DNA from 2 places in the Streptomyces sp. NPDC023481 genome. Region 1 is predicted to be linked to the other one. Evidence: riboswitches for the same ligand, from Rfam matches in the RefSeq annotation. Region 1 holds a riboswitch; the other holds the start of a gene.
What was found. A riboswitch is a leader RNA that binds a small molecule or an ion and turns the genes downstream of it on or off. The one in region 1 is predicted to bind glycine.
Positions count from the first base shown of each region.

Region 1 (7,548 bases):
ACAAGATCGTTGTGGATGCCTTGCGACAGGCGAAGCGGCCTGACTACGCTCGGTCGTCCTCCCAGTGAACCGGTGGTGCATGGGGGGCGTCGCGCAGGGGCATGAGGTTGCGGGGGGTCGGCGCATCGAAGGGGTGGTGCGTGGTGGAAACTGTCTGGTGGTTACGGACGTTGTGAGAATGTCCGGCTCGGCCGGTGTAGGCAATCAGGGTTCGTCCTGCCCCACGGGCGGGTCTGTTTCGGTCAAGGGGAATCGCCCGTGAAGTTGTTTGCGAAGTTGTTCGGCAAGAGCGCGCGAGAGGGCCGCGACAACGCGACCGCTCGTCATCGCGCACAGCCTGACGCGGAGGGCCAGCGCCCGCTGTTCCGGGACCAGGTCGCTGGTCCGGGCGGTGACATTTCCGGTGGTCAGGGCGCGGCGTCTGTTGACCCTGCCCAGTCCGGCGGCATAGGTTTCGGGCAACCGTCAACCTCAGGTACGGGTGGAGGGTTTGCCTCCGGACCGTACGCGTCCAACGCCCCGGCGGGGCAGCCGCGGCAGGAGGATCCGTCGATGTCGGTCCTGGTGTGTACGAGGTGCGGTAACCGGAATGCGGAGAACGCCCGGTTCTGCTCCAACTGCGGGGCGCCGCTGCGTCCCGGGGTGGCGCCCGAGCGGGCTTCCGAGACGACGTCCACCATCTCGATCTCCGGCCTGGAGGCGTACGACTCCGAGGTGACCGGCCAGTCGCCGCTGCCGACGCTCTCCCCGGAGGCGCAGGCCGCGGTGGACGCGCTGCCGATGGGCTCGGCGCTGCTGGTGGTGCGCCGCGGCCCGAACTCGGGCAGCCGCTTCCTGCTGGACAGCGACCTGACCACGGCCGGCCGCCATCCGCAGAGCGACATCTTCCTGGACGACGTGACGGTCTCCCGGCGGCACGTGGAGTTCCGGCGCTCCCTCGACGGCTCCTTCACGGTGGCCGACGTGGGCAGTCTGAACGGCACGTACGTCAACCGCGAGCGCATCGACCAGGTCGCTCTGGCCAACGGTGACGAGGTGCAGATCGGCAAGTACCGGCTGGTGTTCTACGCGAGTCGGCAGGGCATCTGACCGCCCCCGGACCGATGTCCGGGGGGACCCCCAGGGAAGGTCCATGCTTCAAACACCGAGCGGCGGTGCCGGAAGCGGTACCGCCGCCAGGGACAGTGGCCTGATGAGCATCGGCACGGTGCTGAACGTGCTGCGCGACGAGTTCCCCGAAGTCACCATCTCCAAGATCCGCTTCCTGGAGTCGGAGGGGCTCATCGAACCGCAGCGGACCCCGTCGGGGTACCGCAAGTTCAGCGCCGCGGACGTCGAGCGCCTCGGGCACGTCCTGCGGATGCAGCGGGACCACTACCTGCCGCTCAAGGTGATCAGGGAGCATCTGGACGCCATGGCGCGGGGTGAGGCCGTCCCGCTGCCCCTGGTGGGGCGCCAGCGCACCCCGGACGACGTGCCGGTGCCGGCGGAAGCGCGCACGGTGACCAGGATCGGCCGGGCCCAGCTGCTGGCCGCGGCGGACATCGGCGAGGACGAACTGCGCGAGTGGGAGTCCTACGGGCTGCTCACTCCCCTGGAGGACGGGGCGTACGACGCCGAGGCCGTGACCGTGGCCTCGCTCATCGCCGAGCTGGGCCGGTTCGGGATCGAGCCACGCCACCTCCGGGTGATGAAGGCCGCCGCGGACCGGGAGGCGGGGCTGGTCGACCAGGTGATGGCCCCGCTCAAGCGCCACCGCAACCCGCAGACCAGGGCCCACGCCGAGGCCCGTACGAAGGAGCTGGCGGCCCTCGCGGTGAGGCTGCACGCGGCGCTGGTGCAGACCGCTCTGGGAGTGCGGCTGCCCTGACCCGGCGGGCCCGCGGGACGGCCGGATCGGGCACCTGTTCCCGGCCCGACTACCCAAACGTCCCGGGCACGGCCTAGGGTTGCTGTGTGAACGAGCTCGATGTCGTAGGTGTCCGGGTCGAAATGCCCTCCAACCAGCCGATCGTGCTCCTGCGCGAAGTGGGGGGCGACCGCTACCTCCCCATCTGGATCGGGCCGGGGGAGGCGACGGCGATCGCCTTCGCCCAGCAGGGCATGGCCCCCGCGCGCCCGCTGACCCACGACCTGTTCAAGGACGTGCTGGAGGCCGTCGGCCAGGAGCTGACCGAGGTGCGCATCACCGATCTGCGGGAAGGGGTCTTCTACGCGGAGCTGGTGTTCGCCAGCGGGGTCGAGGTCAGCGCCCGCCCCTCCGATGCCATAGCGCTGGCCTTGCGCACCGGAACGCCGATCTACGGCAGCGACACGGTGCTGGACGACGCGGGTATCGCCATTCCGGACGAGCAGGAGGACGAGGTGGAGAAGTTCCGCGAGTTCCTCGACCAGATCTCGCCCGAGGACTTCGGCACCAGCAGCCAGTGAGCGGCGGGGGCGGGTCCGCCGAACCTGCCGGGTCCTGTTTCTCGGGGCGGACGGAGGCGCCGCGCGGCTGGTCGCCCCGGCATTTGCCTGCGGCCAGTGAGAGCGTCCTACGGCCCGCCGCGAGCGCATTCGGCTAGCCTTTCCCCGCGGTGGGACACGGGAAACCACTCCTAGGGTGATTATCACTCGGCGTGCCGAGTGTGGCGATCGTTGACGCACCCCTGGTGACTGCCTACCGTCGAGAAGGCAGGTCAAGGACGGAGGTCGGCGTGAGAACCAGCGGCGACGGTACGGCTGGGGGTGCCCCCGGACGCAGTTTCGGGGAGAGCGGTCCGTACGCGCCCCCGAGCCCGCGACTTCGCTCAGATGGGGGACACCCCCGTCCGGGCAGCGTGGTGGATCACGCTCCGCAGCTGCCGACGGCGGTGCCGAACGGTGGAGGGGTGGCGGCCATGACGTCCGAGCAGCAGATCGGCTACCGGGGGCCCACGGCGTGCGCGGCGGCCGGTATCACCTACCGGCAGCTCGACTACTGGGCGCGTACCGGTCTGGTCGAGCCCAGCGTGCGGCCCGCCTACGGGTCGGGCACCCAGCGGCTGTACAGCTTCCGGGACGTCGTCGTCCTGAAGATCGTAAAGCGGTTCCTGGACACCGGGGTGTCGCTGCAGAACATCCGTACGGCCGTCCAGCACCTCAGGGAACGCGGTTTCCGTGACCTGGAGCGGATGACCCTGATGAGCGACGGTGCCACGGTGTACGAGTGCACCTCGCCGGACGAGGTCCACGCCCTGCTCCAGGGCGGTCAGGGCATCTTCGGGATCGCCGTCGGCGTGGTGTGGCGTGACGTGGAAAGCGCCCTCTCCCAGCTGCACGGTGAGCGCATCGACACCGGCGAGACGCTCCTCGGGCACAACCCCGGGGACGAGCTGGCGCGGCGCCGCAACCGGGCGGTCTGACCGCCGGAACCTCACCGGGGCGCTCCGGCACCACCGCATTGTCAGTGGCATGGTGCAGCATCGGAGATGTGAGAAACGCGCCCACGATCCTGCATCTCGACATGGATGCCTTCTTCGCCTCGGTGGAGCAGGCTTCCAAGCCGAGCCTGCGCGGGAAGGCGGTCGTCGTGGGCGGGCTCGGACCGCGTGGGGTGGTGGCCACCGCGTCGTACGAGGCACGTGTGTTCGGGGTCCACTCGGCGATGCCCATGGCCCAGGCGCGCCGGCTGGCGCCCAACGCCGCCTATCTGGTGCCGCGCTTCGGTCTGTACCGAGCGGTCAGCGAGCAGGTGATGGCGCTGCTGCGGGAGCTGTCACCGCTGGTGGAGCCGCTGAGCCTGGACGAGGCGTTCGTGGACCTGGAGGCCGGGGGAGCGGCCTGGGACGAGGAGTCGGCGCGGCGGGCCGGGGAGACGCTGCGCAAGGACATCCGGGCGGTCACCGGGCTCACCGGTTCGGTGGGACTCGCCGCCTCGAAAATGCTGGCGAAGATCGCGTCCGAGCAGGCCAAGCCGGACGGTCTGGTGCTGATAGAGCCGGGCACCGAGCGGGCGATGCTGGGGCCGCTGTCGGTGCGGACCCTGCCGGGGGTGGGGCCCGCCACCGGGGATCATCTGCGCCGGGCCGGGATCAGTACGGTGCAGGAGCTGGCCGAGGCCGGTGAGGACGAGCTGGTCCGGCTGCTCGGCAAGGCGCACGGGCACGCGCTGTACGCGATGGCCCAGGCCCGGGACGAGCGGCCCGTGGTGGCCGAGCGGGAGACGAAGTCGGTGTCGGTGGAGGACACCTACGACGTGGACATCCACGACCGGCTGCGGGTCGGCCTGGAGGTGCAGCGGCTGGCCGACCGGTGCGTGCGGCGGCTGCGCGAGGCGGGGCTGTCGGGGCGGACCATCGTGCTGAAGGTACGACGGTACGACTTCTCCACGCTGACCCGCTCCGAGACGCTCCGGGGGCCGACGGACGATCCCGCGGTCATCCGGGAGGCGGCCGCGCGGCTGCTGGACTCCGTGGACACCACGGGTGGGGTGCGGCTGCTCGGGGTGGGGGTGTCCGGGCTCGCCGACTACACGCAGGAGGACCTGTTCGCGCAGGCGATGCCCTCGCGGGAGGTGGCGGAGGTGCCGGAGGAGCCCGCGGCCGAGGGCGTCGTGGAGCGGCCCGAGCCGGTGGAACGGCACTGGCGCGCCGGACAGGACGTGCGGCACGCGGAGTACGGGCCGGGGTGGGTGCAGGGCAGTGGGCTGGGCCGGGTGACGGTGCGGTTCGAGACGCCGCTGTCCCTGCCGGGGCGTGTGCGGACGTTCTTCGTCGCGGACCCCGCGCTGGAGGAGTCCGAGCCGCTGCCGCTGGTCCCGACCCGCCCCCCTCCCCAGGCTCCGCCCCGCCCCCCGGCCCCGCAGGAGAGCCGGTCCGAGGAGCCCTTGGGCGGGACCGGGGGTTCGCACACGGGTCTGGGCTCGGAGGAGCGCCTGGGCGGTCACTCGGAGGGGGAGCGGGCCGTGGATGCGGGCCGGGTCCAGGGGGTGGGGCAGGACGCGGGGTAGGGCGAATCGCCGCGGGCCAGGCGTACAGGCCAGGCGTACAGGCCGGGCGGCGAGTGGAGGGCCGGTCGAGAGGGAGGCGTGGGGCGGGGTGGGGTCAGGGGTTCTCCGGGCCGGCCAGTTTGCCGAAGGTGTGGTCCGGGACCGTGGGGGGTGGGCCTGCGTCGAGGCCGTAGTGGTGGTAGAGCTGGAGTTCCTGGGCGGGGGAGAGGTGGCGGCCCACGCCGAAGTCGGGGGCGTCCTTGATCAGGGCGCGGTCGAAGGGGACGTGGAGGGAGCCGTCGACGAGTTCGCTGGGCTCCAGGGGGACGAACGCGTCCCGGGAGAAGAGGCCGGTTCGTATGGCGGCCCACTCGGGTACGCCGGTGGCGTCGTCCAGGTACACCTCGTCGATGGTGCCGATCTTGGTGCCATTGCGGTCGAACGCCTTGCGGCCGATCAGGTTGCGCGGATCGATGTCGGTCTGCACGGTCCCTCTCCCTCCACGTGGTCGCAACTCATCCGTAAGCACTACAAAAGAGCACATTCACCGAGGCGGCCACTCGAAGGCCCCGGCGTTGACCTCGCTGGTAGGCTGACAGCGGCTGCTGACCCCGTGCGGGAGAGTCCTCCGACCACCTCGGAGGCGCCGAAGGAGCAAATCCTCCCCGGAATCTCTCAGGCCCACGTACCGCACGGACGAGGTCACTCTGGAAAGCAGGGCGGGTGTCGACGGCTCCCGCCCTCACCGACGGTGAAAGCCGGCGCCCGCGGGTCGCCGGTGAAGCTCTCAGGTTGAGATGACAGAGGGGGAGGCCGTCGGGGTATCCGTACCGGGGTGCCCCTCGAAGGTCGCGTCAGACCAGGAGGCCTCCGCAATGACCGTCCATCGCACTCCGCTCTCCGAGCTCGAAGCCGGCATCCCGTTCGAGCAGCGCCACATCGGGCCCGACCAGGAGGCGCGGGCCAAGATGCTCGCGCAGGTCGGATACGGCTCGCTCGACGAGCTGACCGCCGCCGCGGTCCCGGATGTGATCAAGAACGCCGATGCCCTGGACCTGCCGGGCGCCCGCACGGAGGCCGAGGTGCTCGCCGAGCTGCGTTCGCTCGCCGACCGCAACCAGGTGCTGGGCTCCATGATCGGGCTCGGCTACTACGGCACGTTCACCCCGCCCGTCATCCTGCGCAACGTCATGGAGAACCCGGCCTGGTACACGGCCTACACGCCGTACCAGCCGGAGATCTCCCAGGGGCGACTCGAGGCCCTGCTGAACTTCCAGACCATGGTCGCCGACCTCGCCGGTCTGCCCACCTCCGGCGCCTCCCTGCTGGACGAGGGCACGGCCGCGGCCGAGGCCATGGCGCTGTCCCGGCGGATGGGCAGGAACAAGAAGGGCCTGTTCCTGGTCGACGCGGACACGCTGCCGCAGACCATCGCCGTGATCGAGACCCGTGCCGAGCCGACCGGCGTCGAGGTGGTCGTCGCCGACCTCGGCGACGGCATCCCGGCGGAGATCGCCGAGCGCGAGATCAACGGCGTGCTGATCCAGTACCCGGGCGCCTCCGGTGCCGTACGCGACATCAAGCCGGTCATCGACCAGGCCCACGAGCTGGGTGCCCTCGTCACCGTCGCCGCCGACCTGCTGGCGCTCACCCTGCTCACCTCGCCGGGTGAGCTCGGCGCGGACATCGCCGTCGGCACCACCCAGCGCTTCGGTGTGCCGATGGGCTTCGGCGGACCCCACGCCGGCTACATGGCCGTACACGAGAAGTTCGCCCGCAGCCTGCCCGGGCGGCTGGTGGGTGTCTCCGTGGACGCCGACGGGAACAGGGCCTACCGGCTCGCCCTGCAGACCCGTGAGCAGCACATCCGCCGCGAGAAGGCCACCAGCAACATCTGCACCGCGCAGGTGCTGCTCGCCGTGATGGCCGGCATGTACGCCGTCTACCACGGCCCGGACGGGCTCAGGACCATCGCCCGGCGCACCCACCGGTACGCCACGATCCTCGCCGAGGGGCTGAAGGCCGGCGGCGTGGAGATCGTCCACGGCGCCTACTTCGACACCGTCACCGCGCGTGTGCCCGGCAGGGCCGCCGAGGTCGTCGCCGCCGCGCGGGCCAACGGGGTCAACCTGCGGCTGGTCGACGCCGACCACGTCTCGGCCGCCTGCGACGAGACCACCGGCCGGGCCCAGCTGGCGGCCGTCTTCGCCGCCTTCGGTGTCGAGGGGAACATCGAGGCGCTGGACGCGAGCGCCGAGGACACCCTGCCCGAGGCGCTGCTGCGCACCGACGCCTACCTGACCCACCCGGTCTTCCACCAGCACCGCTCCGAAACGGCCATGCTGCGCTACCTGCGCAAGCTGGCCGACCGTGACTACGCGCTCGACCGCGGCATGATCCCGCTGGGCTCCTGCACCATGAAGCTCAACGCGACCACGGAGATGGAGCCGGTCACCTGGCCCGAGTTCGGGCAGCTGCACCCGTTCGCGCCCGCCGAGCAGGCGCAGGGCTACCTCACGCTCATCCGCGAGCTGGAAGAGCGTCTCGCCGAGGTCACCGGCTACGACAAGGTCTCGCTCCAGCCCAACGCCGGTTCG
Region 1 is NZ_JBVHJE010000018.1:180,139-187,686, reverse strand. It holds gene ACZ3ZD_RS30520 (DUF881 domain-containing protein) at 1-68, shown strand, start outside; gene ACZ3ZD_RS30515 (FHA domain-containing protein) at 259-1,089, shown strand; gene ftsR (transcriptional regulator FtsR) at 1,133-1,870, shown strand; gene ACZ3ZD_RS30505 (bifunctional nuclease family protein) at 1,957-2,430, shown strand; gene ACZ3ZD_RS30500 (MerR family transcriptional regulator) at 2,700-3,386, shown strand; gene ACZ3ZD_RS30495 (DNA polymerase IV) at 3,455-4,972, shown strand; gene ACZ3ZD_RS30490 (PRC-barrel domain-containing protein) at 5,067-5,438, opposite strand; glycine riboswitch at 5,558-5,652, shown strand; gene gcvP (aminomethyl-transferring glycine dehydrogenase) at 5,827-7,548, shown strand, end outside.

Region 2 (7,548 bases), on a different contig from region 1:
GCGGGCGTTGACCCGCATCCACATCACCACCGGGTCGTAGTCGTCGCTCATCGCGACCGTCGACACCGGCAGCCCCTCCGGGACCGCTCCGATGGACTGCTGCATCATCGCGCGCACCGAGTCCACCGCGGCCGGCGAGGTGTCGTACACGTCCAGGCCGATGGCGAGGTACGGCGCCCCGAGCGCGGGCTGCACCCAGGCGCGGCGCAGCGAGCGGAGCGCGGGGGTGCGGTGCGCGTTCTGCGCCAGCAGGGCGTAGAACTGGGGGATCTCGATGCCGGGTTCGGCCAGCCGCAGCGGGCCGGCGGGCTGGCGGTCCAGGCCGGTGGCGATGCGGCGCAGGTCGAGCCAGGGGATGCCGACGCCACCGCCCGGGGCGTGCGGGTTGAGCCAGAGGCCGTAGTGGTCGGGGTAGAGGGTGCGGGCCACGTCCAGGCCGTCGACGACCTCGTACGCCCGGTTCCAGCCGCTGGCGGACAGCTCCTGGGCGGAGGTGACGCAGGGGGCGTAGTGGCAGCCGTCGACCTCCATGTTCCCGTACTGGGCGTCCGGGGAGCCGGCCTGGCCGTGCCACAGGAGCATCCAGACCTGACCGGAGGAGGGGGTGGCGAGGGCGCGGAGCAGGGCCTCGTAGGCGTCGTAGCGTCCGGGCGTGACCTGGCGCAGCATGTGCTCGACGCTGCCGCTTGGGCTCGCGCTCACCTGTCTTACCGCCCCTTCGCTTCTTACCCCGCGTTCGGACACAGCTTAAGCGCCCCGGAGCCCGGGGCATCGTGTGCGTACGCGGGCGCGGGTTCCCGGTGGGTTCTCGCGCGGTTCCCCGCGCCCCTCGGCCGGCCGTTCAGTGGCCGTACTCGTAGAAGGGCCGGACGTTCGCCCGCAGCCAGTCGGAGACCGGGTCGTCGGCCACGTCCATGAGGACCAGGTTGACCGGCCACCCGACCGGGACCCTGCCCAGCGCCCGGCCGAGGGCGTCCAGGGGCTGGGTGCGCAGGTCGCCCTCCCACCGGGTGAGTTCGACACCGACGAACATGACCGGTTCGGCCGTCTCGATGGCGGCCAGGCAGCGGCGGGCGGTGAGCACCACACCGGTGTCGGCGAACTCGGCGGAGGCGGCGGAGAGGAAGTCGACCGGGTCGTCCTGCCAGTCGGGCTCGAAGAGCCGGACCCGGCCGCCGGTGTTCGGGCCGTCCAGCGGGGTGCGGCCGGCCCGGCACAGCTCGGCCACGGCCTCGGGGGGCAGCGGGACCCCGACCACACCGCCCGGGTTCACCGCGATGCCCGCCTGCGGGGGCAGGCCGCGGGCGAACTCGACGGCGGGGGCGATGGTGTACGACATGTGGGCGCCGGCGGCCTGACGCAGCTGCTCCTCGGAGCTGAACACCGGGACGTACGTCTGCCCCTCGAGGTCCAGGGTCGGCAGGTCCAGCGGGCCGCTGTGCGGGCCCCCGCCGTTGGGCAGCGGTATCCACAGGAAGCTGCGGCCGAGGACCTCGATGATCCGGCCGCCCGCCGCGGGGACGCCCAGGGACGCCGACAGCACCTCCTCCAGCTCGTTGCCGGGCCAGCCGCCGTGCGGCTGGGGGTGCGCCTGTGGGGGGAAGTCCGCGGGAAGGTCCGCCGGGAAGTCCATGTGCCTACCGCCTGCTGGGAACCACTGCTGTGACCTTGAAGGCTAGCGGGTGGCTGTGACAGTCCCTCACCGAGCGAAGCCCACGCGCCTGAGCACGTCCGCCGCGTCCCGGTCCAGCAGCACCGCCGCGCCGCAGCCGGCGGGCAGCTCGCCCTTCTCCACGGCGCTCAGCAGCCGGGCGATGGTACGCCGGTGCCGGCGGAAGGCGTAACGGGACACGCCCCGGCCGCGCTCGCGCTGGCCCCGCCGGGCCGTGCCGGGGCTGACATCCAGCAGGAGCAGGTGCAGGGTGCCGCCCCGGCGCCGGGCCTCGCGGGCCAGCCAGGCGCGCACCCACGCCTGGGTGCCGCAGTCGTGCACGACGACTCCCTCGCCGGTGCGCAGGGCGCGGCGCAGGGCGGCGTAGTGGGCGAGGCGGACCAGGGGGCGGTACAGCGCGTAGGGCAGGCGGCCGGGGAGGCGGGCCGCCCAGCGGTCACGGGCGTCCTGGGAGTCGATGCGGTGGCCGGTGACCGCGCGGTGCATCAGGGTGGACTTGCCGCTGCCGGGCAGCCCGGTGACCACCACCAGGTCGCGGGGGCCGAAGAGCAGGGCGTGCGGGCTGCGGCCGGCCCGGTCGCGCAGGTCGCGGACGACCGGGGCCGGGTCGGGACGAGGGCTCGGCACCGCGATGCCGGTGGTGACGGTTGCGCACACCGGGGTCCTGTTCACCGTGATCTTCCTCCCCTGCCGGCCCGGTAATATCCCTTCCCGCCTTGCGTAAAGAGAGAGTAATGAGCATGGGTGATGGAGGGGTCCGGGCCGTGCCACAGGTCGGTTACAAAAGCCGGCTCGCCGTGCAATGATGTGGCCGCCAACTGCATACCGGCCGTTTGAATCCGCGCGGGAGAGTTCCCAGCCGTACGTCTGTGCCGCTGGGGCGCCGAAGGAGCAAGTCCCTCCCTTGAATCTCTCAGGCCCCGTTACCGCGCGGGCGAGGCACATCTGAAAAGCGGGCCGCTGCGCCAGTGGCCCCACCCAAGGTGCAAACCGTGATCGTCCCTGTGGGCGGTCGTGGCGAACCTCTCAGGTTCCGATGACAGATGGGGAGGAACGTTCCTCGCCCCATCCCTGTTGCCCTGGGAGACGACCGACCGATGAGCAGTACCGAACCCACCGAGCTGCGCCACACCGCACTCGACGCCGTGCATCGTTCCCTCGGTGCGACGATGACCGACTTCGCCGGCTGGGACATGCCCCTGCGCTACGGCTCCGAGCGCGACGAGCACCTCGCCGTGCGCACCCGGGCCGGACTGTTCGACCTCTCCCACATGGGCGAGATCACCGTCACCGGAACCGGGGCCGCCGCCCTGCTGAACCACGCCCTGGTCGGCAACATCGCCTCCGTCGGTGTCGGCCGCGCCCGCTACACCATGATCTGCCAGGCCGACGGCGGCATCCTGGACGACCTGATCGTCTACCGCCTGGCCGAGACCGAGTACATGGTGGTGGCCAACGCCTCCAACGCCCAGGTGGTGCTGGACGCGCTCACCGAGCGGGCGGCCGGTTTCGACGCCGAGGTCCGCGACGACCGGGACGCGTACGCGCTGCTCGCCGTGCAGGGCCCGCAGTCCCCCGGCATCCTCAAGTCGCTCACCGACGCCGACCTGGACGGCCTGAAGTACTACGCCGGGCTGCCCGGCACCGTCGCCGGCGTCCCCGCGCTGATCGCCCGCACCGGCTACACCGGCGAGGACGGCTTCGAGCTGTTCGTGAAGCCGGAGCACGCCGTCGAGCTGTGGCAGGCGCTGACCAAGGCCGGCGAGGGCGCCGGACTGGTCCCGTGCGGGCTGTCCTGCCGGGACACCCTGCGCCTCGAGGCGGGCATGCCGCTGTACGGGCACGAGCTGACCCGCGAGCTGACCCCCTTCGACGCCGGGCTCGGCCGGGTGGTGAAGTTCGAGAAGGACGGCGACTTCGTGGGCCGCGAGGCGCTCGCCGAGGCGGCCGCCCGGGCCCAGGAGAACCCGCCACGGGTGCTGGTCGGCCTGGTCGCCGAGGGCCGCCGGGTGCCGCGCGCCGGATACGCCGTCGTGGCCGGCGGCGCGGTGATCGGCGAGGTCACCTCCGGCGCCCCCTCCCCCACCCTGGGCAAGCCGATCGCCATGGCCTACGTCGACGCGGCACACGCGGCGCCGGGCACCGAGGGCGTCGGCGTGGACATCCGGGGCACCCACGAGCCGTACCAGGTCGTGGCGCTGCCGTTCTACAAGCGCCAGAAGTGACACCGTCGTAGCCCCACAGCCCCTGCGGAACGTGACATCGGGCACATCGGCGCTGCTCACGCGCGTCCTCAGCACTCCCCCCTGCATCAGCACTTCCCCGCGTACAGGAGAATCCAGGCCATGAGCAACCCCCAGCAGCTGCGCTACAGCAAGGAGCACGAGTGGCTGTCGCCCGCCGAGGACGGCGTGTCGACGGTCGGCATCACCGAGTTCGCGGCCAACGCGCTCGGCGACGTCGTCTACGCCCAGCTCCCCGAGGTCGGCTCCACGGTGACCGCGGGCGAGACCTGCGGCGAGCTGGAGTCGACCAAGTCGGTCTCCGACCTGTACTCGCCCGTCAGCGGTGAGATCACCGAGGTCAACGAGGACGTCGTCAACGACCCGTCGCTGGTGAACTCGGCCCCCTTCGAGGGCGGCTGGCTGTTCAAGGTGCGCGTCACGGAGGAGCCGGGCGACCTGCTCTCCGCCGACGAGTACACCGCCCAGAACGCCGGCTGAGGAGTCGTAGCCGTATGACCGTCCTGAACACGTCCCTGCACGAGCTGGACCCGGAGATCGCCGCCGCGGTCGACGCCGAGCTGAACCGCCAGCAGTCGACCCTGGAGATGATCGCCTCCGAGAACTTCGCGCCGCTCGCGGTGATGGAGGCCCAGGGCTCGGTCCTGACCAACAAGTACGCCGAGGGCTACCCGGGCCGCCGCTACTACGGCGGCTGCGAGCACGTCGACGTCGCCGAGCAGATCGCCATCGACCGGGTCAAGGAGCTGTTCGGCGCCGAGTACGCCAACGTGCAGCCCCACTCCGGCGCATCCGCCAACCAGGCGGCCCTGTTCGCGCTGGCCCAGCCCGGGGACACCATCCTCGGCCTGGACCTCGCGCACGGCGGCCACCTGACCCACGGGATGCGGCTGAACTTCTCCGGCAAGCAGTTCGACGTGGTCGCCTACCACGTGGACGCCGGTACCGGCCTGGTCGACATGGCCGAGGTGGAGCGGCTCGCCAAGGAGCACCGCCCGAAGGTGATCATCGCCGGCTGGTCGGCGTACCCGCGGCAGCTGGACTTCGCCGAGTTCCGCCGGATCGCCGACGAGGTCGAGGCCTACCTGTGGGTCGACATGGCGCACTTCGCGGGCCTGGTCGCGGCCGGTCTGCACCAGAACCCGGTGCCCTACGCCGACGTGGTCACCTCCACCACCCACAAGACGCTCGGCGGCCCGCGCGGCGGCATCATCCTCGCGCGCGGCAAGGACTTCGCGAAGAAGCTGAACTCGGCCGTCTTCCCGGGCTTCCAGGGCGGCCCCCTGGAGCACGTGATCGCGGCGAAGGCGGTCTCCTTCAAGGTCGCCGCGTCGGAGGAGTTCAAGGAGCGCCAGCGCCGTACGGTGGAGGGCGCCCGCATCCTCGCCGACCGTCTGACGGCCCCGGACGCCCGTGAGGCCGGGGTGAACGTGCTGTCCGGCGGCACGGACGTGCACCTCGTCCTGGTCGACCTGCGCGAGAGCGAGCTGGACGGCCGGCAGGCCGAGGACCGCCTCCACGAGGTCGGGATCACGGTCAACCGCAACGCCGTCCCGAACGACCCGCGCCCGCCGATGGTCACCTCGGGCCTGCGCATCGGAACGCCGGCCCTGGCCACCCGCGGCTTCACGGCCGAGGACTTCACCGAGGTCGCGGACGTGATCGCCGAGGCGCTGAAGCCGTCGTACGACGCCGAGGCCCTCAAGGCGCGCGTGAAGGCGCTCGCCGACAAGCACCCGCTGTACGCGGGGCTGAACAAGTAAGTCACCTTTCGCGGGGCACCGCGCACACTGGAGGTACCCGGTGTGCGCGGTGCCCGCGCCCTGTACCAGCTTTTGTGCACCACCCGTATGGAGGAGTCACCCGTGGCCATCTCGGTCTTCGACCTGTTCTCGATCGGCATCGGCCCGTCCAGCTCCCACACCGTCGGCCCGATGCGCGCCGCGCGCATGTTCGCCCGCCGGCTGCGCAACGAGGACCTGCTCGGCTCGGTCGCGTCCCTGCGCTGCGAGCTGTACGGCTCGCTCGGCGCGACCGGCCACGGCCACGGCACCCCGAAGGCGGTGCTGCTCGGCCTGGAGGGCGACTCACCGCGCACGGTCGACGTGGAGAACGCCGACGAGCGGGTGGAGAAGATCAAGGCGGCGGGCCGGCTGAAGCTGCTCGGCGAGCACGAGATCCCGTTCTCCTTCGACGACGACCTCGTCCTGCACCGCCGCAAGACGCTCCCCTACCACGCCAACGGCATGACGGTCTGGGCGTACGACGCCGAGGGCGCCGAGCTGCTGTCGAAGACGTACTACTCGGTCGGCGGCGGTTTCGTCGTGGACGAGGACGCGGTGGGCGCGGACCGGATCGTCCTGGACGACACGGTCCTGAAGTACCCGTTCCGCACCGGCGACGAGCTGCTGCGCCTGACCAGGGACACCGGCCTGTCGATCTCCGCGCTGATGCTGGAGAACGAGCGGGCCTGGCGCACCGAGGACGAGATCCGGGCCGGCCTGCTGGAGATCTGGCGCGTGATGCGCGAGTGCGTGCGGCGGGGCATGTCCCGCGAGGGCATCCTGCCCGGCGGGCTGAAGGTCCGCCGCCGCGCGGCCGTCTCGGCCCGCCAGCTGCGCGCCGAGGGCGACCCGCTGGCGCACGCCATGGAGTGGATCACGCTCTACGCGATGGCGGTGAACGAGGAGAACGCGGCCGGCGGCCGGGTGGTGACCGCCCCCACGAACGGCGCGGCCGGCATCATCCCCGCGGTCCTGCACTACTACATGGACTTCGTGCCGGGCGCCGACGAGGACGGCGTCGTCCGCTTCCTGCTGGCCGCCGGCGCGATCGGCATGCTCTTCAAGGAGAACGCCTCCATCTCCGGCGCCGAGGTCGGCTGCCAGGGCGAGGTCGGCTCCGCCTGCTCCATGGCCGCGGGCGCCCTCGCCGAGGTCCTCGGCGGCTCCCCCGAGCAGGTGGAGAACGCGGCCGAGATCGGCATGGAACACAACCTCGGCCTGACCTGCGACCCGGTCGGCGGCCTGGTCCAGATCCCGTGCATCGAGCGCAACGGCATGGCCGCGGTGAAGGCGGTCACCGCCGCGAAGATGGCGATGCGCGGCGACGGCTCGCACAAGGTGTCCCTCGACAAGGTCATCAAGACGATGAAGGACACGGGCGCGGACATGAGCGTCAAGTACAAGGAGACGGCCCGGGGCGGGCTGGCGGTGAACATCATCGAGTGCTAGGGAAACGGGCTGACCAGCGCGTTCGTGTCAGCCGGTAGATCTCGCGCGGGACGTACCGCTTCAGGCAACGAATGATCTCTCGGCGCGTTTTGCCCTCGGCCAGTCGTCGCCGTGGGCAGTCCTGGGAGCGGTCGTCCCAGCGCAGGCGGCTGAGGACGATTCGGTAGAGGGCGGCGTTGGCCTGGCGGTCGCCTCCGCGTCGACGCCCTCGGCTATGCGCTTGTTCAGATCGTCGATCTCCCCGGTCGGGTGCTGGATCCGGCGAGCCAGGAGTTTCAGAACATGGACGCTCTTCAGCTGATTGACGGCCTGGGGCCTGGGCTCGATGGCGGCCCCTTTCGCCAGCTTGAGCAGCCGCAGCATCTCGACCGGGCCGTCGCTCGCCTTCGCGGTCGCGCGG
Region 2 is NZ_JBVHJE010000008.1:295,121-302,668, forward strand. It holds gene ACZ3ZD_RS18740 (enhanced serine sensitivity protein SseB C-terminal domain-containing protein) at 1-669, opposite strand, end outside; gene ACZ3ZD_RS18745 (enhanced serine sensitivity protein SseB) at 842-1,633, opposite strand; gene ACZ3ZD_RS18750 (AAA family ATPase) at 1,700-2,344, opposite strand; glycine riboswitch at 2,507-2,611, shown strand; glycine riboswitch at 2,612-2,725, shown strand; gene gcvT (glycine cleavage system aminomethyltransferase GcvT) at 2,770-3,897, shown strand; gene gcvH (glycine cleavage system protein GcvH) at 4,018-4,395, shown strand; gene glyA (serine hydroxymethyltransferase) at 4,410-5,678, shown strand; gene ACZ3ZD_RS18770 (L-serine ammonia-lyase) at 5,781-7,148, shown strand; partial or broken gene ACZ3ZD_RS18775 (IS110 family transposase) at 7,135-7,548, opposite strand, start outside.
Region 2: another riboswitch for glycine. It lies ahead of gcvT (glycine cleavage system aminomethyltransferase GcvT); the one in region 1 lies ahead of gcvP (aminomethyl-transferring glycine dehydrogenase).